Regions from separate parts of the Pedococcus sp. 2YAF34 genome, predicted to be linked through region 2. Evidence: riboswitches for the same ligand, from Rfam matches in the RefSeq annotation. Region 2 holds a riboswitch; the other holds the start of a gene.
The links. Region 2 has a riboswitch for cobalamin ahead of AB4Z02_RS04510 (ribonucleoside-diphosphate reductase subunit alpha). Riboswitches for the same ligand answer to the same signal wherever they lie in the genome.

Region 1 (12,055 bases), on a different contig from region 2:
GTACCCGGCGTGGCCCGAGGCCGAGAAGCACCTCCTGCCGGCGCGGCTCGGCGGCACCGCCCCGACCATCGAGGAGGCCGACGAGCTCGACCGCATCGACCGCGCCAAGCGCGTCCGCAGCCAGCGTCGCCCGGCGCGATGAGCCCCCGCGCGGCCTCGCTGCGCACCCCCTAGGGTGAGTCGGGCAATACCGACACCAAGGGGGAAAACACCATGAACCGACTGACGACCGCTGCCGCCGGGGTGACCATCGTCGCGGCACTCGCGGCCTGCGCAGGAGGCTCCACCGGCTCGTCGGACGCGACGGTACAGGCCAGCCGGCCCGCGTCGAGCGGCGCTGCGAGCCCGTCAAGCTCGAGCTCCAGCAGCGCGGCGGGCGAGGCCGCGAAGCTGCCCGACGGGTTCCCGCTGCCGGACGGCGCGCAGCAGCAGGGTGCCGCCACCACCAGCGACACGCTCACGCTCGCCGACTACACCGTGCCGGACGGCAAGAAGGCCTACGACGGCCTCGTCACCGGCCTGCCGGGTGCGGGCTGGACGATCAGTGCCAAGTCGTGGAGCGACAGCCTGGGTTCGGGCACCATCACCGCGTCCGGCAACGGCACGGACGTCAAGCTGCTCGTCCTCGACCAGGACCTCAGCCTCAGCATCAAGAAGAGCTGACCCGCCCGGTCACCGCCGCGGCGCGACTCGGCGCCACCACTACTGGCACGACGCCACGCGTGGTGGCGATCCGGTCCTCTGCGCCACCACTACTGGCGGGACGCCAGCTCTGGTGGCCGAGGACGAGCCCGTGCGCCGACGGCCGTCCCGGTCAGACGGGGTGGCCGAGGTGCGCCAGCGCCTGGCGCAGCAGGACGCCGTGCCCGTTGTCCATCTCGGCCAGCAGGCCGGGGGCCATGGCCTCCTGGGGCGTGAGCCAGGCCAGGTCGAGGGCGTCCTGCTGCGGGCGGCAGTCACCCTGCACGGGCACGACGAACGCCAGGGACACCGCGTGCTGGCGCGGGTCGTGGAACGGCGTGACCCCCGGGGTGGGGAAGTACTCGGCGACGGTGAACGGCTGGGGGCTGGCGGGGAGCTGGGGCAGCGCCATCGGGCCGAGGTCCTTCTCCAGGTGCCGCACCAGGGCGTCCCGCACCCGCTCGTGGTACAGCACCCGGCCCGAGACGAGCTCGCGGTTCATCTGGCCGTCCTCGGAGGCGCGCAACAGCAGGCCGACCGCGGTGAGGACGCCCCGGTCGTCGACGCGCACCGGCACGGCGTCGACGTAGAGGATCGGCACGCGCTGCCGGGCGGCGTCGAGCTCCTCGTGGGACAGCCAGGACTCACTGCGGTCGAGTTCGAGGGGGCTCATGTCCTCGTTTCTACCAGTCCGGTGGGGTGCGGCGGGTCGCCGCCCCGCCCTGTCGAGACGCCCCGCCCCGTCGACCCGCCTGACGGGACGCCGGCGCGGATGGCGCGTCAGGACCAGTACACGCGTCCGGGGTTGAGGATGCCGCGGGGGTCGAAGAGCGCCTTCACCGCGCGCTGCCGCTCGAGGGAGGCGGCGCCCACCTCGTCGGGAAGCCAGCGGGACTTGAGCGAACCCACCCCGTGCTCGCCGGTGATGGTGCCGCCCATCGAGAGCGTGACCGCGACGAGCTCCCCGAAGGCCTCCTCCGCGCGGTGGCGGCTGGCCTCGTCGGCGGGGTCGTAGAAGAAGGACGGGTGCAGGTTGCCGTCGCCGCCGTGCCCCGACATCGAGATCTCGACGCCGGTGCGCGCTGAGATCTCGTGGCCCGCGGCGATGAGCTCGGTGAGCCGGCGCACCGGGACGCAGACGTCCTCGATGAAGTGGGTGCCCTTGGCGACGAGCCCGTGGTGCAGGGCGCGCCGTCCTGCGAGGAGGGCGTCGCTCTCCTGCGCGTCGTCGGCGACGGCGACCTCGGTGGCGCCCGCCGCCTCGAGCAGCGTGGCGTAGCGGGCGATGTCCTCGGTGGTGTGCCCGGGCCGGTCTGCCTGGACGATGAGGACGGCCGCGCAGTCGCCCGGGAAGCCGAAGTCGGACACCGACTGCACGGCCGCGATGGACACGTCGTCGAGGAGCTCGAGGAGGCTCGGCCGGTGCCGCTCGCGTCGCAGGGCGACGATCGCGTCGCTGGCCGAGGACAGGGTGCCGAACGTCGCGAGTGCCGTGAGGGCCGGGTCCGGGGCGGGCACGAGCTTCACCACGACCTCGGTGACCACGCCCAGCGTGCCCTCCGAGCCCACGAACAGCCCGGTGAGGTCCAGGCCCGCCACGCCCTTGGCGGTCCGGCGCCCGGTACGGATCACCTCACCGCCGGCGAGGACGACCTCGAGGCCGCGCACGTAGTCGGCGGTGACGCCGTACTTGACACAGCACAGGCCACCGGCGTTGGTGGCGACGTTGCCGCCGATGGTGCAGAACGCCGACGAGGCGGGGTCCGGCGGGTAGAACAGCCCCTCGGCAGCGGCCGCCGCCTTGAGGTCGGCGTTGAGCACCCCTGGCTGGACCACGGCGGTGCCCTCAACGGGGTCGAGGTCGGTCACCGCGGTGAGGCCGGCCAGGCTGAGCACGATGCCGCCGCTCAGGGCGACCGATCCGCCGGCGAGGCCGCTGCGCGCGCCCTGCGGCACGACCGGTGTGCCGGTGGCCTGGGCGTGGGTGAGGACCTCGACCACGTCGGCGAGGTCGCGGGCACGGACCACCTCGAAGGTGTCCGGCGCCGTCGCGCCCACCGACTCGTCGACGGCGTAGGTCGCCTTGACGTCGGGGTCGGTGACGGTTCGGTCCAGCAGGGAGGGTGGCAGGGTCACGCCGACAGCGTATGCCGCGGTGCCGGCTCGGGCTCGAAGGTCACCTCCGCGTCGAACGCGGCCCTGCGTGACGCCCGGCGCAGGGTCGCGAGCACGGCGCGGCCCGTGACGGCGATGAGCACGACGTTGGTGACGGCCCGCCCGAGGTCCCACCAGGCCGACGTGGCGAGGGAGAACAGGGCGAAGCGGCGCAGGTTGTCCCACGGGGCGGCGCCCGCCACGAACGACAGGTGGCTGCCGAGCCCGGTCGAGAACGGCCAGAACGAGAAGTTGAGGGCCACGCCGTACAGCAGGCCGGCCAGGGCGCCGTACACGGCGAGGAGCGGCACCTCCCACCGGTCACGCACCCGCGGAAGCAGCCCGGCTCCGAGGCCCACCCAGGAGGCGCCGAGCATCTGGTAGGGCAGCCATGGTCCGACACCCCCTGTGACGAGGGCGGAGGCGAACAGGGTCGTCGAGCCGAGGACGAAGCCGAAGCCGGGGCCGAAGACGCGGCCGCCGAGCACGAGCAGGAAGAACACGGTCTCGAGTCCGGCCGTTCCGGCGCCGAGGGGCCGCAGGGCCGCGCCGACGGCCGACAGGACCCCCAGCATCGCCACGGCCTTGACATCGAGGCCGCTCTCGCTGATCTCGAAGAGCACGACCGCGAGCAGGAGGGGCAGCAGGAGCGCGAAGAGGAGGGGAGCATCGGCGCTGTGGCCCAGGCGGGAGTCGGCGCCGGCGAACAAGGGCCACAGGAACGCCATCACCCCGGCCACCGAGACGAGCAGGAGGGCGATGGTCGACCGCGGGCGCAGGGCGACGGCACCCAGGCGTGAGGAGCTCATCGGCCGCCGCCGGCGGTCACGGACGGCTCGGGCCGGGCAGCGGCGAGGGCGTGGTCCACCTCGGCGACGGTGAGCAGGCGCAGGGGTGCGAGCACCTTGGCCACCTGGGGGGCGAAGGCGGGGGAGTCGCACAGCACGTCACGGGCGGCGCCGTCGGCGACCACCCGGCCGCCGGCCATGACGACGACCCGGTCGGCGACCCCCGCGGCGAACTCGACGTCGTGGGTCGCCACCAGCACCGCAGACCCGTCCTCGACGAGCTGGCGCAGCAGGCGCGCCAGGGCGTCCTTGGCGGGGTAGTCCAGGCCACGGGTGGGCTCGTCCAGCAGGAGGACCCCCGGGGCGGCGGTGAGCTGGACGGCGACCACGAGCGCGAGGCGCTGGCCCTCGGACAGGTCCCGGGGGTGGCGGTCGCCGGGCACGCCCGGGGCCAGGCGGTCGAGGTGGCTGCGTGCCGTGCCCTCGGCCGCGCCGGCCTCCTGGTCGGCCTGGCGGCACTCCGCCTCGACGGTGGGCAGGTAGAGCAGGTCGCCGGCGCTCTGGGGCACCAGCCCGACGTGGCGGCGGCGCTGGGCCGGGGACTCCCGGGCCGGGTCGACGGTGACAGGGACGACGGTGACAGGGGCGACGGTGACAGGGGCGACGGTGACAGGGTGTGGCCCCGCGCTTCCAGACCCTGCGCGGCCCGACCGGACCTCGACGGACCCGCCGCTGCGGGTCCCGGTGCCGTGCAGGGCCCACAGGAGCGAGGACTTGCCGGAGCCGTTGCGTCCCATGAGGGCGACCACCTCGCCGTCGGTCAGCGCGAGGTCGACCCCGTCGACGGCGGTCACGTCGCCGTGGCGCACGGTGACGCCCGAGCCTTCGAGCAGGACGTCCTGCGCGGGGGCTCGGGCGTGCGCCCCGTCCGGCACGGGCACGGTCTCCAAGGTGGTGCGCAGGTCGTGGGCGGCACGCCGCGCGTCACGGACGGTGAGGGGCAGGGGGTCCCAGCCGACCCGGCGGCCGAGGTGGACGACCGGAGGCGCGAGGGGCGAGGCGGCCAGCACCGACGCGGGGTCGCCGTTGGTCACCGTGCCGTCGTCGTGCACGAGCAGCACGTGGTCGGCGAGGCCGACGATGCGTTCGAGCCGGTGCTCGGACACCACGACGGTGAGGCCGAGGTCGTGAACCAGGCGCGAGAGCGTGGCGAGCACCTCTTCCGCGCCGGCGGGGTCCAGGGCGGAGGTGGGCTCGTCGAGGACCAGGACGCGGGGGCCGGCGGTGAGCACCGAACCGATGGCCACGCGCTGCTGCTGGCCCCCGGAGAGGTCGGACAGCGGGGCGTCGCGCAGGTCGGCGATCCCCAGCACGTCGAGCACCTCCTCGACCCGGCGCCGCATCGCCGGCGGGTCCACCGCGAGCTGCTCCAGGGTGTAGGCCAGCTCCTCCTCGACGGTGTCGGTGACGAAGCCGGCCAGCGGGTCCTGCCGGACCACGCCCACGACGTCCGCGAGGTCACGGGGACGGTGGGTGCGGGTGTCCAGGCCGGCGACGGTGACCCGGCCCGAGAGGTGGCCCCCCGTGAAGTGGGGGACGGTGCCGTTGACGGCGCCCAGCAGCGTGGACTTCCCCGCCCCGGTGCGCCCGGCGACCACGGCGAGCTCGCCCTCCTCGACCACGAACGACGCCGCGCGCAGGGCGGGAGCCGGGCTGTCGGCGTACCGGATGGTCACCCCGTCGAAGACCACGGCCGCGTGCGGGCTCACCGCTGCCCCCGGACGGGGGGAGTGGGCGCGGCGAACGCCGGGAGCGCGGCGACGAGCAGGCCCACGACGGCGAGCAGCGGCAGCGCGGGAGGGGCGAGGGGGCCCAGCGGCAGCACGACGGCGGACGGCTCACGGTGCGCGACGACCAGCATGGCGGCCGCGGCGAGGACGCCGGAGCCGGCGACGACCCACTCGGGCCCGGCCCACGGGTCGGGGCGGTAGGAGGTGCGCCGGACGGCCCGGCCGCCGACCGTGAGCCCACCGCCGCAGAGCAGGAGGCCGACAGCCAGCACGGGCAGGCCGACCAGCGGCGGTGTGGTCGCGTCGAGCAGCCCGTAGGTGCCGACCGCGGCCCCGAGCAGCCCGGTCAGGGTCAGTGCCCCGGTGAGGCGCCGTGCCGACGCGGCCTGCTCGGGGCGGCGGCCGTACCCGCGCGAGTCCATGGCCGAGGCCAGCAGGAGCGACCGGTCGAGGGTGTCCTGCAGGACGGGCAGCGCCACTCGGCCCACGGAGCGCAGGCCCTTGCCGCCCTCACCGCGCAGGACGCGGGCCCGGCGGACCCGTTGCACGCTGTCGGCCAGCTGCGGCGCCACAGCGACCGAGATGACGACCGCGGTGCCGATCTCGTGCAGCGCTCCGGGCAGGGCGCGCAGCAGGCGCTTGGGGTTGGCCAGCGCGTTGGCCGCCCCGATGCAGGCGATGAGCGAGGCGAGGCGCAGGCCCTCGACCGCCGCGGCGAGCAGGCCCTCGAGGTAGAGCGGGCCGAGCAGGGTGATGCCCGGCAGGTCGATGCTGGGCAGCGAGTAGAGGCGCGTCTGGCCGACCTTGTAGCCGACCAGCACGTGCAGCACGACCCGCAGCACGACGATCCAGGCCCCGAGGAAGAGGTAGAGCCGGAAGGCTCGTGCCCACGGCGAGGAGCCGCGCCGGGCCGCGACGACCAGTGCCGCCACGCTCACCGCGAGGAGCAGCAGCAGCGGGTTGGTCGTGCCCGAGCAGGCCACCGCCAGCCCCACTGCCCACACCCACCACGCCACCGGGTGGAGGTGGCGTGGCAGGGCGCGGGGCAGGAGGGAGGCCATGGACGGACGGCGTCAGCCGTGGGCGCGGCGGCGGAGGGTGAGGTATGCCGCGCCGGCACCGACGACGCCGACGAGGCCGAGCCCCGCGAACAAGGACGTGGGCGAGCCGGAGTCCTCGGCCGCCTGGGCAGCCTGGGCGGTCTGCTCGTCGGACGAAGGGGAGGCCTGGCCACCCCCCGGGGTCTCCGTGGACGCCGTGGTGGTCGTTGTGGACGCGCCCGGCTTCGCCTTCGTGGCGGTGGTGGCGGCCTTGCCGGTGGAGGCGGGGGCGCCCGGGGTCGTGGCCCCCGAGGTGCTGCGGGGTGTCGGGGCGCCGGTGCCGGTGTGCGACCCCCCGGTCCCACCCCCGCCGGTGCCCGTGGCGCGCGGGGACGTGGCCCGCGGGGTGCTCGGCGTGCTCGACGACGGCTTCGGCGTGGAGCTGGGGCTCGGCCTCGGGCTCGGCTTCGGGACGGGCGTTGCCGCAGGAGGGGCCGTGCTCGGCGCCCCACCGGAGCCGAACGCGAACCCGACGACGGACCCCGACGGCGGGTCGTACTCCGCCACGCCGCTGCTGCTGTAGGTCCACGAGCCGCCGCGCGAGGCGTGGAAGAAGGCCCAGTAGGCGCTCGACGGGGGCATGCGGTTGCAGGTCTGCGCGGGCACCGAGTTGATCTGGCAGACCACCGTGCCCTGGTACTGCGGCGGGTAGGTGACGTTCGCGACCCCGGTCAGCGCCCTGATGGCGCTGGAGGAGTCGGGGGCGCAGAGGGTCGAGGAGGACGAGCCGTAGTCGATGACCACGGTGACACCGGTTGACCCCGAGCAGGCGGCCGCGTCCGCCGCCCCACCCGGGAGGGTGAGGCCGCCGGCGAGGACGAGCCCGGCGGCTGCAGCGAGGCGCCCCAGGGTGCGGATCACGCGTGCACGCCCTTGCGCCGTGCCAGGACCAGCGCTGCAGCACCGACGAGGAGAAGGAGCAGGCCGGCCAGGGCGGTCATCGCCACGTCGGCCCCCGTGAAGGCAAGGGCCCCCGGGGTCGCCGAGGCGGCAGGCGCCCCGGCGGGTGCTGCGGGTGCGTTCGTGCCGGCGGCCGAGCCCGTCGGCGCACCCGTCGTCGCACCCGTCGTCGCCGTGGCGGTCGAGGTCGTCGACGTCGCTGAGGTCGGGCAGGTCGGTGCCGGGACCACGGTGGTCGCGCCGTCCGAGCCGGCCGACAGCAGGGTGCCGCCGGCGAGCCCCAGGGTGGCCTGCGGCGTCGCCCGCAGCGCGCGGTCGAGGGCCGCGGTGTCGCCGGGCTTTGAGGCGAGCGTCGAGCGGTCGGCGGCGGTGAAGGCGATGCCGCCGCGCAGGTCGCTGGCGAACGTGCAGTCCAGCTGAAGGGAGGCCAGGAACCCCTGGGCGCGCGCGAGCTCGGCGTTGCGGCCACCGGCGGCGAAGGCCTGCGCCGCCACCCCCGCGGTGTTGGCGTTGTACTGGCCGTCACCGTTGAGGAAGCCGCCGTTGGCAGCCTGCTTGCCGGCGAGGAACGTCAGGGCGCGGGTGACCGCCGGGTCGACGGTCCCGCGCAGGCCGATGGCGGCCTGGACCGCGAAGGCCGTGGCGTCGACGTCGCTGGTGCACGAGCCGCCGGCAGCCCCGAGGTCGCCGCGGAAGCCACCGTCGGCGCACTGCTGGGCCAGCAGGTAGTCGACCGCCTCCTTCGGCGCGGACCCGGTGGCCCGGCCGACGCCGATGATGTCGAGCGCCTGGCCCGTGGTGTTGGAGTAGTCGCAGACGTCGTACCCGCAGCCGGTCGCCGGGAGGTCGGAGTAGCGGCCGGGCTCGGCCGCGCCGAGCGAGGACTGGAGCTGGGCGAGGAGGTCGACGTGCTTGGGCCCGACGTCGCGCGGGTCGCCGCCGTGGGCCACGACGGCGAGGAGCACCTTGCCGGTCGGACCCGCGTACAGGGAGGAGTAGTCGGTGCCGATGTAGCCGCCGACGTTCTGCTCGAGGTAGGCGAAGGCCGCGTCGGCCTCGGCCTTCCCGACCTTGGCACCGTCCAGGCCGAGGACGGCGTCGACGGTGTTGCCACCGTCGAAGTAGGTGCCGCCGGGGTAGTTGTAGTGGTCGCCGCGGGCGGCGAGCGTGCGCACCATGAAGCCGGCGGCATACCCGGCCTGCTCGGCAGTGCTGCCGGACAGGCGAGCCTGGCTCGCGGCGTTGCTGGTGTCGAAGGGGACGGTGGCGGTGGAGGCCGCCCGGGCCGCCGCCGACGTGGCGGTGCTCGCGGCCGGGGACGTCGCCGTGCTGGTGGTGGTGCTGGCCGACGTGCTCGTGCTGGACGAGCCGGTGGTCGAGCCGCTCGCGGTGCCGGTGGTCGTCGGCGCAGGGCCGGTCGGAGCCGTGGTCGTCGGCGCGCCGGTGGTGGTGGTGGTGCCGCCGGTCGACGTCGTGCTCGTCGGGTCGGCGGTGGTGGTCGAGCTCGGCGACGTGGTCGTGGCCGGTCCGGTGGTGGTTGCGGGGGTGGGTTCGGTCGTGGCGGCGGTCGCCGCGCCTGGCGCGACGAGGGCCGCTGCCAGGGCCAGGGCGAGGACAGCGGCCGGACGGGCGCTGCGGGCTGACGGGTGCATGGTGCCTCTTGGTGAGCGAGCGGTGTCGCGACGGTGGCACCGGCACCCGGTGGGGAAAGACAAAACCCCCGCTGTCGCTCGCGCGACAACAGGGGGCGGCCTCGGACCCATCGGTGTCCGGGCTCCGCCCCGCGTACCTCGACGGAAATGGAGCCGCTCCGCGTCCCAGGCATTCCGGCTCCCACCTCGAAGGTGGCTCACGGTTGCGGGTCAGCGCCGGATTCGGACCGGCTTCCCCTGGGGCACGTCGTGGTGTCACCCGAGGGCGACGCTGCCGACTGTACACCTGCGGCGCAGGCCGCCCGGAAACCCGGACGAGTCGTCCGTCACAGCCCGCTAGACTGTGGCGACAGGCATCGACCCGGTCATCACCGGTGAGCCTCCGGAAGAACGGGACCACCGCCTCGCGGCGGTCCTCACTAGACCCGGACGGGTGGGCCCGTCATCGCCTTCGGCAAGAGCGGTCGTACGCCGTGTGCCCCGGCACGCGGACGGCGGCAAGCGAGGTGGCACCGCGGTGTCGCCGGGAGAGCCCGGCGCCGTCGTCCTCGTGCGAAGCAGCACGACACGACGTGAGGACCGCCGACACCATGGCCTACCCCAAGGTCTCCAGCGCCACCGCAGGCACCGATGCCGCGACCCCTGCCCAGGGTGTCGCCGCCTCCCCGAGGTTCCCCGAGATCGAGGAGCGCATCCTCAGGTACTGGGACGAGGACGGCACCTTCATCGCGTCGGTGGAGAACCGCCCGGCCGGCGAGGACGGTGACAACGAGTTCGTCTTCTACGACGGGCCGCCGTTCGCCAACGGCCTGCCGCACTACGGCCACCTGCTGACCGGCTACGTCAAGGACCTCATCCCGCGCTACCAGACCATGCGCGGGCGCCGTGTCGAGCGCCGGTTCGGGTGGGACACCCACGGCCTGCCCGCCGAGCTCGAGGCGATGAGCCAGCTCGGCATCAAGACCAAGGACGAGATCCTCGAGCTGGGCATCGAGAAGTTCAACGCCGCCTGCCGCAGCTCGGTGCTCAAGTACACCGACGACTGGCGCGACTACGTCACCCGCCAGGCGCGCTGGGTCGACTTCGACCACGACTACAAGACGCTCGAGCCCGACTACATGGAGTCGGTCATCTGGGCGTTCAAGCAGCTGCACGACAAGGGCCTGGTCTACGAGGGCTTCCGCGTGCTGCCCTACTGCTGGAACGACCAGACGCCGCTGTCCAACCACGAGCTGCGCATGGACGACGACGTCTACCAGAACCGCCAGGACCCGGCGGTCACCGTCGGCCTGCGCCTGGAGACCGGCGAGCTGGCGCTGGTGTGGACGACCACGCCGTGGACCCTGCCGGCCAACCTCGGGATCATGGTCGGCCCCGACATCGACTACGTGGTCGTGGAGTCCGACGTCACCGGCACGACGCAGCGCTACGTCATCGGCGAGGCCAGGCTCGCGGCGTACGCCAAGGACCTGTTCGGCCCCGACGAGAAGGACCCGGAGTCGCGGGTCGTCGAGCGGCTCAAGGGGAGCGACCTCGTCGGGCGCTCGTTCACGCCGCCGTTCGACTACTACCTCGGGCACGCCAAGGCGCACCGGGTGTTCCCGGCCGAGTTCGTCACCACCGAGGACGGCACCGGCCTGGTCCACACCGCCGGCGCCTTCGGTGAGGAGGACAAGATCGTCACCGACGCGGCCGGTATCGAGCCCGTCATCCCGGTGGGCCCCGACGGCTGCTTCACCTACCCCGTCACCGACTACGAGGGCGTGCAGGTCTTCGACGCCAACCCGATGGTCATCGAGCACCTCAAGAACCGCACCCGCGGCGAGGGCGAGACGGGCGCGGTCACCGAGGGCACGGTGCTGCTGCGCCGCGAGACCTACGACCACTCCTACCCGCACTGCTGGCGCTGCCGGCAGCCGCTGATCTACATGGCGGTCTCGAGCTGGTTCGTCGAGGTCACCAAGATCAAGGCGCGCATGCTCGAGCTCAACGAGCAGATCACCTGGGTGCCGGAGCACGTCAAGCACGGCCAGTTCGGCAAGTGGCTGGAGAACGCCCGCGACTGGTCGATCTCGCGAAACCGCTTCTGGGGCAGCCCGATCCCGGTCTGGAAGTCCGACAACCCGGAGTACCCGCGCGTCGACGTGTACGGGTCGTTCGAGGAGCTCGAGCGCGACTTCGGGGTCGAGGTGAAGGACCTGCACCGCCCCTTCATCGACGAGCTGACCCGGCCCAACCCTGACGACCCCACCGGGCAGTCGACGATGCGCCGTGTCGAGGACGTCCTGGACGTGTGGTTCGACTCCGGCTCGATGTCGTTCGCGCAGGTGCACTACCCGTTCGAGAACGCCGACTGGTTCGAGCACCACTTCCCGGGCGACTTCATCGTCGAGTACATCGGCCAGACCCGTGGCTGGTTCTACACGCTGCACATCCTCGCGACCGCGCTGTTCGACCGGCCGGCGTTCTCGTCCTGCGTGAGCCACGGCATCGTCCTGGGCTCGGACGGCCAGAAGATGAGCAAGTCGCTGCGCAACTACCCCGACGTGCGCGAGGTCTTCGACCGCGACGGGGCCGACGCGATGCGCTGGTTCCTCATGAGCAGCCCCATCCTGCGCGGCGGCAACCTCGTCGTCACCGAGCAGGGGATCCGCGACGGGGTGCGCCAGGTGCTCATCCCGCTGTGGAACACCTGGTACTTCTTCTCGTTGTACGCCAACGCCTTCCGTGGCCCGGACGGCAGGCAGGGCTATGAGGCGAAGTGGTCCACCGCCTCGACGGACCCGCTCGACCGCTACCTGCTGGCCAAGCTCGGCCAGTACGTGCAGACGATGCAGGGCCAGCTCGACGGCTACGAGGTCGCCAACGCCTGCGAGACCACGCGCGGCTTCCTCGACGTCGTCACCAACTGGTACGTCCGGCGGTCGCGCGAGCGGTTCTGGGACACCGGTGCCGGCGCGCAGACGGGGACCGGCGGGGGAGCGGGCGCC
Region 2 (12,055 bases):
ATCTTCACCGTCGGGGACGTCACCACCGACCCGACCACCGGCACCACCCCCACCGAGCACGAGCGCATCAAGGCCACGGTCGCCATCGCGAAGAAGGCCGAGGAGGTCGGGCTCGACGTCTTCGCCACCGGCGAGCACCACAACCCGCCGTTCGCCGCCCCGGCCAACCCGCCCGTGCTGCTGGCCTCGGTCGCGGCCCAGACCGAGCGCATCATCCTCTCGACGTCCACCACCCTCATCACCACCAACGACCCGGTGCGCCTCGCGGAGGACTACGCCTACCTCCAGCACCTCGCCGACGGCCGCGTCGACCTGATGATGGGTCGCGGCAACACCGGCCCGGTCTACCCGTGGTTCGGCAAGGACATCCGCGACGGCATCGGGCTGGCCGTGGAGAACTACGCGCTGCTGCGCCGCCTGTGGACCGAGGAGAACGTCACCTGGTCCGGGAAGCACCGCACGCCGCTGCAGGGGTTCACCTCGACACCGCGCCCGCTCGACGGTGTCGCGCCCTTCGTCTGGCACGGGTCGATCCGCAGCCCCGAGATCGCCGAGCAGGCCGCCTACTACGGCGACGGCTTCTTCCACAACAACATCTTCTGGCCGATGAGCCACACCAAGCAGATGGTGGCGCTGTACCGTCGCCGGTTCGAGCACTACGGCCACGGCTCCGCCGACCAGGCCATCGTCGGCCTCGGCGGCCAGGTGTTCATGCGGGCCAACAGCCAGGACGCAGTCCGCGAGTTCCGGCCCTACTTCGACAACGCCCCCGTCTACGGGCACGGGCCGTCGCTGGAGGACTTCAGCCGGGAGACGCCGCTCACCGTGGGGTCGCCGCAGCAGGTCATCGAGCGGTATGCCGCGATGGCCGACCACGTCGGCGACTACCAGCGCCAGCTGTTCCTCATCGACCACGCCGGGCTCCCGCTGAAGACGGTGCTCGAGCAGCTCGACATCCTCGGTGGCGAGGTCGTGCCCGAGCTGCGGAAGATCGCCGCCGCCCGCAAGCCCGCCCACGTCCCCGACGCCCCCACCCACGCCAGCCGCCTCGCCGCGACCCGCAGCGTCAGTGCAGGCGTCGGGGCCGGCGCAACCGCAGCCGCCGCCACGTCCCCCACCCGGCAGACCGAGGAGGTCGCCCGATGAGCACGTCCACGAGCACCACCCGTACGCCGCGCCGCCTCGTGGTCGTCCAGGCCGGGGTCGGGCAGCCGTCCTCCACGCGCCTGCTGGCCGAGCGCCTCGCGACCGCCACCGGGGACGCCCTGCTCGAGCGCGGCGAGGAGTCGGTGGTGGAGTACGTCGACCTGCGCCTGCACGTCCACGAGCTCGCCAACGCCATGCTCACCGGGTTCGCCTCCGGCGCCCTGGCCGAGGCGGTCGAGGCCGTGCGCGGCGCCGACGCCCTGATCGCGGCCACCCCGGTCTACCAGGCGTCCTACAGCGGCCTGTTCAAGAGCTTCGTCGACATCCTCGACGCGGACGCCCTCAGGGGCACCCCCGTGCTGCTCGCGGCGACGGCCGGCACCGCCCGGCACTCCCTGGTGCTGGAGCACGCGATGCGCCCGCTGTTCGCCCACCTCAAGGCCGTCACCGTGCCCACCGCGGTGTTCGCGGCGTCGGAGGACTGGGGTTCGGGTGGTCTCGACCACGGTCTCGCTGCCCGGGTGGACGTCGCTGCGGGCGAGCTGGCCGACCTCGTCAGCGGGGCAGGCTCCGCCCGCCGGGCCCCGGCTCGCCTCGACGGCGAGCTCGCCGACCCGGTGCCGTTCGAGCAGCTGCTGGCCGGCTGACGCGACCGCCCACGCCGGGGGACGTTCGACCCGGGTCCCCCGGCGTGGCCACGCGCAGCATGGACGCATGGGCACAGCACTGGTCGTCTACGAGTCCATGTACGGGAACACCGGACGTGTCGCCCAGGCCATCGCCGAGGGGCTGCGCGACCACGTCGACGCGATCGTCTGCGAGGTGGGTGTCGCCCCTGACACGCTTCCGGACGTCGAGCTGCTCGTCGTCGGCGGGCCGACCCACGCCTTCGGCATGTCGCGCGCCAGCACCCGTGAGGACGCCGCCCGCAGCGCTGCCCGGCCGGTGGTCTCCGGTCGCCGGGGCATCCGGGAGTGGACCGAGGCCTTGAGCGCGCCGACGACCCAGGTGGCGCTGGCGACGTTCGACACCAAGGTCGCCCGGCCGAGGCTGCCGGGGTCCGCGGCCCACGCCGTCGCCCGGCGGCTGCGCCGGCTGGGTGTGCGGCAGGTCTGCCCACCGGAGACGTTCCACGTGCAGGGCCGTGAGGGCCCGCTGTCGGACGGTGAGCTCGAGCGGGCCAGGGCGTGGGGCCAGAGCGTGGCCCGTCAGTGGCGGCGGCACGGCTCCAGCGAGCTCGCAGGCTGACCGCGGCACCTCTCCACCTCCCGTCCGGCACACGGACCCCATACATTGGCTCCATGGGTGCACTGGAGCGCTTCTCCCTGACCGGCAAGGTCGCCGTCGTCACCGGCGGGACGCGCGGCCTGGGTGCCGGGTTCGCCGCCGCGCTCGGGGACGCAGGTGCAGCGGTCATGCTCGTCGGACGTGACGAGGGTGCAGCTGATGGCGTGCTGAAGTCGTTGCGGGACAGCGACATCCGGGCTGAGTTCGTCGCAGCCGACGTCACGTCCCGCGCCGACGTGGAGCGCGTGCTGGCGACGACGCTCGACCGCTTCGACCGCGTCGACGTCCTGGTCAACAACGCCGGGGCCTGCGTCCACGCACCCGCGCTCGACGTCACCCCCGAGGACTGGCGTGCCGTCATGGACGTCAACCTCGACGCGGTCTGGACCTGCTCGCAGACGTTCGGACGTCACTTCGTCGAGCAGCGCGCGGGCACCATCGTCAACATCGGCTCGATGTCCGGCATCATCGTCAACCGCCCCCAGTGGCAGCCGGCCTACAACGCCTCCAAGGCCGCGGTCCACCACCTGACCCGGAGCCTCGCGGCGGAGTGGACACCGTACGGCGTGCGCGTGAACGCGCTGGCCCCCGGCTACATCAAGACCGACATGTCCCCCGTCGACGACCCCGCGTTCCGTCGGCACTGGATCGAGGACGCGCCCATGCAGCGCTACGGCACGGTCGAGGAGCTGGCCCCGGCCGTCGTCTTCCTCGCCAGCGACGCCTCCTCGTTCGTCACCGGCTCCGTGCTCGTCGCCGACGGCGGCTACACGGCGTTCTGAGATCACCCGGCACCACCGACCCGCAGGAGAAGACATGGCCACGACGCGTACCGCCTCCGCCCACTGGGAGGGCTCCCTCATGGACGGCTCCGGGGAGGTGACCCTCGAGTCCTCGGGCATCGGCACCTACGCCGTCTCCTGGCCCTCGCGCGCCGAGGAGGCGAACGGCAAGACCAGTCCGGAGGAGCTCATCGCCGCGGCCCACTCCACCTGCTTCTCCATGGCCCTCTCCCACGGGCTCGCGCAGGCCGGCACGCCGCCCACCACCATCGACACCACCGCGAACGTGACGTTCCAGCCGGGCACCGGCATCACCGGGATCGCCCTGTCCGTCACGGGATCGGTGCCCGGCATCACCGCCGAGCAGTTCGAGGAGGCCGCCCAGGCAGCCAAGGCCGGCTGCCCGGTGAGCCAGGCCCTCGCGGCGGTGCCCATCACCCTGGAGACGAGCTTCACCGGGTAGGTGCGGGGTGCAGGCCTGGCTGGTGACCGCCGGGGCGCTCGAGGAGCACCCGTCCTCGGACATCCCTGCGCTGCTCGAGCGCACCGACGGGTTCGTGTGGGTCGATGCACCCGACTTCGACGACGAGGTGGAGCACGTGCTCACCGAGCACCTCCACGCGCACCCGCTGGTGCTCCGGGCCTGCCGGGAGCGCAACTTCGTCCCCACCGTGCACGCCTACGAGGAGCACGTGTTCGTCATCGTGCACACGCCGCTGCCCGGTGAGGGCGGTCACGTGCACATGCTCGAGCTCGACCAGCTCGTCGGCACGCGCTACCTCGTGACCGTCCACGGGCCGCGGAACCCGGCGGTGTCGGCAGCCGACGCGACGGCGCAGACGGACGCGGTACGCGAGCGCCTGCTGGCGGGTCGGCTGCGCCCCACTACCCCCGGCGAGCTGTCCTACGCCATCGGGTCGGCGGTCGCGCGCCGGCAGAGCGAGGTCGTCCGCTCGGTCGCCCAACGCCTGCCGGCCCTCGAGATGCGTGTCATGGGTTCGGACTTCCACCAGCCGGAGGCGCTGCTCGAGGAGCTGTTCCTGCTGCGCCACGAGCTGCTCATCTCGCGGACGCAGGCCGGGCAGGCGCACGACGTCTTCGGCCGGCTCGCCTCCCTGGAGCGCTTCTCCTCCGAGGAGTCCCGACGCCACGCCCGTGACCTCAGCGAGCAGTTCGACCGCGTACGCAGCATGGCCGACGACGAGAGCGGGTTCCTGTTCGGGGTGATCGAGCTCTACCAGACCCGGGTCACGACCAAGATGACCGTGGCGATGGAGCGGCTCGCGGTGATCGCGGCCATCACGCTGCCCGTCACCGCCATCGCCTCGGTCTACGGGATGAACGTCATCGTCAACGCGCAGACCCACTGGGTCCAGCTCGCCGTGGTGCTGGCCGTGATGACCTCGATCAGCCTGTGGCTGCTGCGGTGGGCCCGCCGTCAGGGCTGGTGGTGACGACCGCCGCGCAGCCCGCTGACCGCCAGGTAGAGCCCCACCACGGCGACGACCGGTCCGACGACCGCCCACAGGGTCACGCCGCTCATGACGCTCCCGCCCAGGACGCCGATGCCCTGCAGGAGCCAGACGACCCCGACGAGGACGAGGAAGGCCCCGAAGGCAACGCGCACCGGCTTCATCGGTCGAGCGTAACCCCGCTGGCCGGGGCACCACCGCTGTCGGTGGTGCCCCGGCCCGCAGACGTCTCGGCGGCCCTCCCCCGTCAGAAGTCCTCGTCGAACCCGACGGCCCCGCTCACCCCCACCTGGTAGGCGGAGACCCGGCGCTCGAAGAAGTTGGACAGCTCCTGCACGTCCTGCAGCTCCATGAACGCCAGCGGGTTGGTCGCGCCGTACTCGGGCTCGAGGCCCAGCTGCTCGAGCCTGCGGTCAGCAACGCTCTCGAGATAGGTGCGCATGTCGGCCGTCGAGAGCCCCGCCACTCCCCCGCCCAGCAGGTCCTCGGCGAACTGCGCCTCGGCGTCGACAGCCGCCCGCACCATCGCCCGCACCTGACCGGCGAGGTCGTCGTCGAACAGGTCGGGCTCCTCCTCGCGGACCGTCTGCACCACGTCGAACGCGAACGCCATGTGCATCGACTCGTCGCGGAACACCCAGTTGGTCCCGCTGGCCAGGCCGTTGAGCAGCCCCCGCGACCGCAGGAAGTAGACGTAGGCGAAGGCGCCGTAGAAGAACAGCCCTTCGATGCACGCCGCGAAGCAGATGACGTTGAGCAGGAACGCCCTCCGGTGCTCGCGGGTCTCGAGCCGGTCGAGCTCGAAGACCGAGTCAATCCACTCGAAGCAGAAGTCGGCCTTGGCCTTGATCGACGGGATGTTGTCGACCGCCGCGAACGCCGCGTGCCGCTCCTTCTCGTCGGGCACGTAGGTGTCGAGGAGGGTGAGGTAGAACTGCACGTGCACCGCCTCCTCGAACAGCTGCCGGCTGAGGTAGAGGCGTCCCTCGGGCGAGTTCACGTGCTGGTAGAGGTTGAGCACGAGGTTGTTGGCGACGATGGTGTCACCAGTCGCGAAGAACGCCACGAGCCGGCTGACGAGGTGGCGCTCCGCCGCGGTCAGCCGCTGCAGGTCCTTGAGGTCGCTGTGCAGGTCGACCTCCTCGACGGTCCAGGTGTTCTTGATGGCATCGCGGTAGCGCTCGTAGAAGTGCGGGTAGCGCATCGGCCGCAGGGTGAGGTTCATCCCCGGGTCGAGCAGCATCCTCCTGTCCGTGGCGACCGCGTCCGCGGTGGTGTGGGTGGTGTCGGTCGTGGTGCTCATTCGCAGGCCTCGCAGGTCTCGGGGTTCTCCAGGGAGCAGGCGACGGCCTCCTGGTCGGTGGGCTTGACGGCGACCGAGACGGTCGCCTGCTGGATGCGGGTCGCCGGTCGCGACCGCAGGTAGTAGGTCGTCTTGAGGCCGGCCTTCCACGCGTAGAGGTACATCGAGCTGAGCTTGCCGATCGTCGGCGCGGCCAGGAACAGGTTGAGCGACTGGCTCTGGTCGATGAACGGCTGCCTCGCGGCGGCCAGGTCGATGAGCGCCCGCTGCGGCAGCTCCCAGGCCGTCCGGAACAGGTGCCGCACGTCGGCCGGGATCGCGGAGATGCCCTGCACCGACCCCTCGCTGCGCTTGATGGCCTCGCGCACCTCGGGGGTCCACAGGTCCCGGGCCTTGAGCTCTCGCACGAGGGCCGTGTTGACCTGGAGGAACTCGCCGGAGAGCGTCTCGCGCTTGAACAGGTTGGACACCTGCGGCTCGATGCACTCGTAGACACCGGCGATGGACGCGATGGTCGCCGTCGGTGCGATGGCGACGAGCAGCGAGTTGCGGAGTCCATTGTCCTGTACCGCTGCTCGCAGCGCCGCCCAGCGCTCGGCCTGGGTCGGGGTGACACTCCACAGGTCCGGCTGCAGGTCGCCGCGTGCTGCGCGGGTCTGCTCGTACGCCGGGTGGGGACCGTGCTCGGAGGCCAGCTCTGCCGACCGCTCCAGGGCCGAGAGGTAGACCTCCTCGGCGACCCGGGTGGACAGCTCCCGCGCCTCGTCCGAGTCAAACGGCAGGCGCAGGGCGAAGAAGACGTCCTGAAGGCCCATGACGCCGAGCCCGACCGGGCGCCACCGCGGGTTGGAGGCCCCGGACTCCTCGCTCGGGTAGTAGTTGATGTCGATGACGCGGTCGAGGTAGGTCACCGCGGTGCGCACGGTCTCCCGGAGCCGCTCCCAGTCCACGCCGTTACGGGGCGCGGTGAGGTGCTGCGCCAGGTTGACCGAGCCGAGGTTGCAGACCGCGGTCTCGGTGTCCGAGGAGACCTCGATGATCTCCGTGCACAGGTTGGACAGGTGCACTACGGGCGCGCCGGGACCCTGCTCGTCGCTGGTCTGGTTGCAGGTGCGGTTGCTGGCGTCCTTGAACGTCATCCAGCCGTTCCCGGTCTGGGCCAGCGTGCGCATCATCTTCCCGTAGAGCTCGCGGGCGCTGACGGTGCGCACGACGCGGCCGTCGCGCTCCGCGGCCGCATACGCCTTCTCGAAGGCCGGCCCCCACAGGTCTGGCAGCTCGGGCACCTGGTCGGGGTCCACGAGGCTCCACTGCTCGTCGGCCTCGACCCGGCGCATGAACTCGTCGGGGACCCAGTTCGCGATGTTGAGGTTGTGGGTCCGCCGGGCGTCCTCACCGGTGTTGTCGCGCAGCTCGAGGAACTCCTCGATGTCGGGGTGCCACGGCTCGAGGTAGACGCAGGCCGCACCCTTGCGGCGTCCGCCCTGGTTGACCGCCGACACCGACGAGTCGAGGGTGCGCAGCCACGGGACGATGCCGTTGGAGTGGCCGTTCGTGCCCCGAATCAGGGCACCGCGCGAGCGCACCCGCGACCACGAGATGCCGATGCCCCCAGCGAACTTCGACAGCCTTGCAACCTGGGTGTAGCGGTCGTAGATCGACTCGAGCTGGTCGCGCGGCGAGTCCACGAGGTAGCAGGACGACATCTGCGTGTGGCGGGTGCCGGAGTTGAACAGGGTCGGCGAGCTCGGCAGGTAGGCCAAGGACGCCATGAGGCGGTAGAACGCGATGGCCTCCTGCGGCGTGCTGGCCAGGCCGCATGCCACACGGAGCAGGAAGTACTGCGGCGTCTCGATGACGCTCCGCGTCTCGGGGTGCCGCAGCAGATAGCGGTCGTAGACGGTGCGCAGCCCGAAGTACTCGAACCGCCGGTCGTGCGCCACGTCGACAGCGTGGTCGAGCTTGCGGGCGTTGGCCTCGACGAAGGCCGCGGTGTCGTCGCCGATGAGGCCTTCGAGGTGCCCGAGCCGGACGGCTTGGCTGAACGACGCGATCTGCTGGCCGCGCACCTCCTTGTCGATGTAGTTGGACAGCAGCCGGGCGGCCAGCCTGGAGTACTGCGGCTCGGTGGCGGTCATCTCGGCGGCGGTCTGGATCGAGAGCCGGTCGAGCTCGGCCGTGGTGGCGCCGTCGTAGAGCCCGCTGATGGTGCGGGTGGCGATCACCGTCGGGTCGACCTCGTCGAGGTCGTCGCACCAGCGCTCGACGGCGCGGACGATCTTCATCACGTCGACGGGCTCGCTGTCGCCGTTGCGCTTGCGCACCGCCATCGTCGTGCGGCGTGCGGTGGGTGGGGTCGGTTCTGTGGTCGAGTCCTCGACCACGGGCGCCTGGGTCATCCTGCTCTCTCCTCGCGAGCGGTTCGGTGCCGCGGACGCCGGAGGGGACGACGGGGCGACCACGTCGCAGGGACGTCGGACCGCCAAGCCGTGTGACCCACCCGCGAGGCCACGACTCACCGCGCACGGCGTGCGCGGTCGCTGGCAGGTCTTCGGACTCACGGACCCTCCGAGGCCGTCCCGGGCTCTCGCTCGAGGCGTCCACGGCACCTACTGGCCGTCGCTTCCCACACGCCGGGGCGCGCAGTGCTGTGTGACGGCGGTCGTTTCCGCATACCGCTGCGGGGCAGTCCCGGACTCGCACCGGGTTCCCTCTTGCCCCGGACCCCGTTGCGCGGGGTCCGGACCAGCAGGCACACCATATGCGGGAACGCGGCCGGGGTGCGGCACCACATGTGGGGTCAGCGTGTCGCAGCCGGCCGCTCGCCCTTCCGTGGTCTCGCACACCGCGGGGGTGCTCCCAAGGGACCTAGGTCTCTGCCTTCGGCGCCGCGCCGGGGTGACAGTGGACTCGGGACGAGCGACCCGGCCGCCCCGTCACGTGAGGAGCTCGGTGATGTCGGACCAGACGCGGCGGCTGGTGCCGTACCGGCTCGCTGACGGGAGCCACTGGCGGGTCCGGACGGACGTGGTGGGCCGTCACCGCGCACCCGGGGCGCTGCCCGTCGCCGTCGGCGACCTCGCCGGGGCCGGCGACCACCTGCAGCGACGGCCGGCGGGGAGCCGTCCGCCACGCGTTGCCGTCGTCACGGACGAGGCCCAGCTGGGCGACGAGGCGGTCAGCGTGCTGCGCGGCACGCCGGCGCGCTCACCCGACCTGCGCCAGCAGACGGAGATGCGGATCCGGCACTGCTCCTCCCCCGCCGCCAGCGTCCGGGACTACGTGGACCTCACCAGGCACTGCTCAGCACGGAGCCTCGCCGCGGCCGTGGACGCCCTCGCCGACGACCCCGGCTGTGACGCCGTGGTGATCGCCCTGGGCACGACGTCGGCCGACCGGGCGCGGACGCTGGCCCGGGCCGTCGCCCGCGTCTGCCGCGACCACCCCGACACCACGGTGGTCCTGGTGTCACCGACCGGCATCGACCCCTCGAGCCCCCCGGGCGCATGAGCACTCCGGCCGCCCTCGCCCTGGGCGCCGGGCGGACGGCCCACCCCCCCACCTCCACCGGACCCGCAGTGGTGGGCGTCGACGCCCACCATGGGTTCCTGCGGCAGCGGGGCTGACCCGTGCCCACCCGCGCCGCATCGGCGGACCCGGCAGCGGCACCGGGCATGCCCGGGCTCGACAGCGCCGAGGTGGCCCGGCTGCGGGCAGTCCACGGCCCCAACGCCATCCCCGAAGCCCGGCCGCCGTCAGTCGGCGTGCGGGTCCTGCGTTCTCTGCGCGACCCCCTGGTGCTCGTGCTGCTCGCCGCCCTGGTCCTCACCCTCGTCACGACTGACCTCACCGACGCAGCCGTGATCGCGCTGGTGGTGGTCGTCAACACCACGCTCGCGGTCCGTCAGGAGGTCAACGCCGACCGGGCGGTTCGGGCCTTGTCCTCGCTCGTGACGCCGTCGGCGACGGTGACCCGCGACGGGCGCGAGCAGACGGTGTCGGTCCGCGACCTCGTGCCGGGCGACCTCGTCCACCTCCGCCAGGGCGACCTCGTGCCCGCCGACGCGGTGCTCGTGGCGGGCACCGGCGTCACGGTCGGCGAGTCGATGCTGACCGGTGAGTCGGAGCCGGTCGGGAAGGCGCCTGCGCCCCCAACCGGCCCGCGGACGACGCCTGACGCGCAGCTCGACGCCACGGTCGATCCCTCGGTCGAGGCGGCGGCGCTGGAGGCCGCCACGCTCTACGCCGGGACCGCGGTGGTCCGCGGACGCGGCACGGCCCGGGTCACGGCCACGGGTTCCGCCAGTGCCACCGGTCGCATCGCGGCCCTGATGGTGGGGACGCAGCAGCGCCGCACCCCGTTGCAGCTGCGGATGAGCCGGCTCTCCGGCCACCTCGCCGTCGCGGCCGTCGTGCTGTGCTCCCTGGTCTTCGCACTCGGGCTGTTGCGCGGCGAGCCCGTCGAGCGGATGCTCCTCACCGGGGTCAGCCTCATCGTCGCGGCCGTGCCCGAGTCGCTGCCGCTGGTGGTGACCCTGAGCATGGCCCTGGCAGCACGACGCATGGCCTCGCGACACGCGGTGGTGCGCAACCTCGCGGCCGTCGAGACGCTGGGCTCGGTCACGCTGCTGGCGACGGACAAGACCGGCACCCTGACCGAAGGGTTGATGGCGGTCTCGTCGACCTGGCAGCCCGAGGGCGCCTCGCCGGAGTCCCTCATGCGAGCAGTGGTGCTGTGCAACGACGTCGGTGACGGGGTCGACGGCGGGCTGCGCCACGACCCCACCGAGTCGGCGCTCCTCGACACGGCCGGCGCCGCGGGGGTCGACACCGTGGGGTTGCGGGCGGCGCACCGGCGGCTGGCCGAGGTCCCCTTCGACAGCCGCACGAAGCGGATGACCACCTGGCATGCCGTACCGCAGGAGTCGCCGTGGGCGTCGGACGCACCGGACCCGCAAGCCACCGGTACCGACCCGCTCGCCACCGGCACCTCGGTGCAGGGCCCCGGGAGCGGGGTGCTGGTCGTCTCGAAGGGGGCGCCCGAGGTCATGCTCCGTCCCGACGTGCTCGACGACCCGCCCGAGCTGGTGGCCGAGGCGCTGGAGCAGGCGAGCACCCTGGCCGCCGCCGGCGAACGCGTGCTGGCCGTCGCCATCGGCCGCGTCGGCGCCCTACCCGCACTCGCCGCTGACGTGCCCCGGCTGCACCTGACCGGCCTGGTGGCCCTGCGGGACCTGCCGCGCGCTGCCGCCGCCGAGGCCGTGGCCGCCTGCCAGCGCGCCGGCATCGAGGTCGGACTCGTCACGGGCGACCACCCCGCGACGGCGTGGGCCGTGGCTCGCGCGGTCAACATCCCCGTCGGGTCGGGACCCGTTGCGCTGCACCAGGTGCCCGAACCACAGACACCGGCAGGGGCACCGGGCGTCGCGGAGGTCAGCCGCCACCGCGTCATCGCACGGGCCACCCCCGCCGACAAGCTCGAGCTCATCTCCGCGTGGCAGCACGCCGGCCACGTGGTGGCGATGCTGGGCGACGGCGTCAACGACGCCCCGGCGCTGCACCGCGCCGACATCGGCGTGGCCATGGGCCGCCGCGGCACCGAGGTGGCGCGAGAGGCGGCCGACGTCATCCTCACCGACGACAACCTCGGCACGGTCGTCGCCGCGGTCGAGGAGGGGCGTCGCGTCTACGCCAACATCCGCCGCTTCCTGCTCTACGGCATCTCCGGCGGCGCGGCGGAGATCCTGCTCATGCTGGCCGGGCCGCTGGTGGGGGTGCCGCTGCCCCTGCTGCCGGCGCAGATCCTGTGGGTCAACCTCGTGACGCACTCGTTCGCCGGAGCCGCACTCGGCGCCGAGGCGCTGGAGGACGGCGCCATGACCCGCGGCCCCCGTCCGCCGCGCCAGAACGCTCTCGACGGCCTGTGGTGGCGGCTGGGGCTGCTCGCCGCGGTCGTGGCCTCCGCGGCGCTCGCCGGGGCCGTCGTGGCCGGCGACCACTTCGGGCCCTCCACCGCCCTGCTCGCCCTGGGTGTCGGCCAGCTCTGTGTCGCCCTGGCCCTGCGG

Region 1: another riboswitch for cobalamin. It lies ahead of AB4Z02_RS11280 (hypothetical protein); the one in region 2 lies ahead of AB4Z02_RS04510 (ribonucleoside-diphosphate reductase subunit alpha).

Annotation. Positions count from the first base shown of each region.
Region 1 is NZ_JBFRFA010000018.1:28,320-40,374, forward strand. It holds gene AB4Z02_RS11240 (lysophospholipid acyltransferase family protein) at 1-142, shown strand, start outside; gene AB4Z02_RS11245 (hypothetical protein) at 214-663, shown strand; gene AB4Z02_RS11250 (NUDIX hydrolase family protein) at 815-1,354, opposite strand; gene AB4Z02_RS11255 (FAD-binding oxidoreductase) at 1,462-2,817, opposite strand; gene AB4Z02_RS11260 (ECF transporter S component) at 2,814-3,644, opposite strand; gene AB4Z02_RS11265 (ABC transporter ATP-binding protein) at 3,641-5,392, opposite strand; gene AB4Z02_RS11270 (energy-coupling factor transporter transmembrane component T) at 5,389-6,474, opposite strand; gene AB4Z02_RS11275 (hypothetical protein) at 6,487-7,374, opposite strand; gene AB4Z02_RS11280 (hypothetical protein) at 7,371-9,065, opposite strand; cobalamin riboswitch at 9,178-9,302, opposite strand; gene ileS (isoleucine--tRNA ligase) at 9,656-12,055, shown strand, end outside.
Region 2 is NZ_JBFRFA010000005.1:45,115-57,169, forward strand. It holds gene AB4Z02_RS04470 (CE1758 family FMN-dependent luciferase-like monooxygenase) at 1-1,146, shown strand, start outside; gene AB4Z02_RS04475 (FMN reductase) at 1,143-1,793, shown strand; gene AB4Z02_RS04480 (flavodoxin family protein) at 1,861-2,394, shown strand; gene AB4Z02_RS04485 (SDR family NAD(P)-dependent oxidoreductase) at 2,448-3,215, shown strand; gene AB4Z02_RS04490 (OsmC family protein) at 3,250-3,678, shown strand; gene AB4Z02_RS04495 (CorA family divalent cation transporter) at 3,686-4,669, shown strand; gene AB4Z02_RS04500 (hypothetical protein) at 4,654-4,851, opposite strand; gene AB4Z02_RS04505 (ribonucleotide-diphosphate reductase subunit beta) at 4,935-5,990, opposite strand; gene AB4Z02_RS04510 (ribonucleoside-diphosphate reductase subunit alpha) at 5,987-8,389, opposite strand; cobalamin riboswitch at 8,516-8,755, opposite strand; gene AB4Z02_RS04515 (hypothetical protein) at 8,946-9,500, shown strand; gene AB4Z02_RS04520 (cation-translocating P-type ATPase) at 9,620-12,055, shown strand, end outside.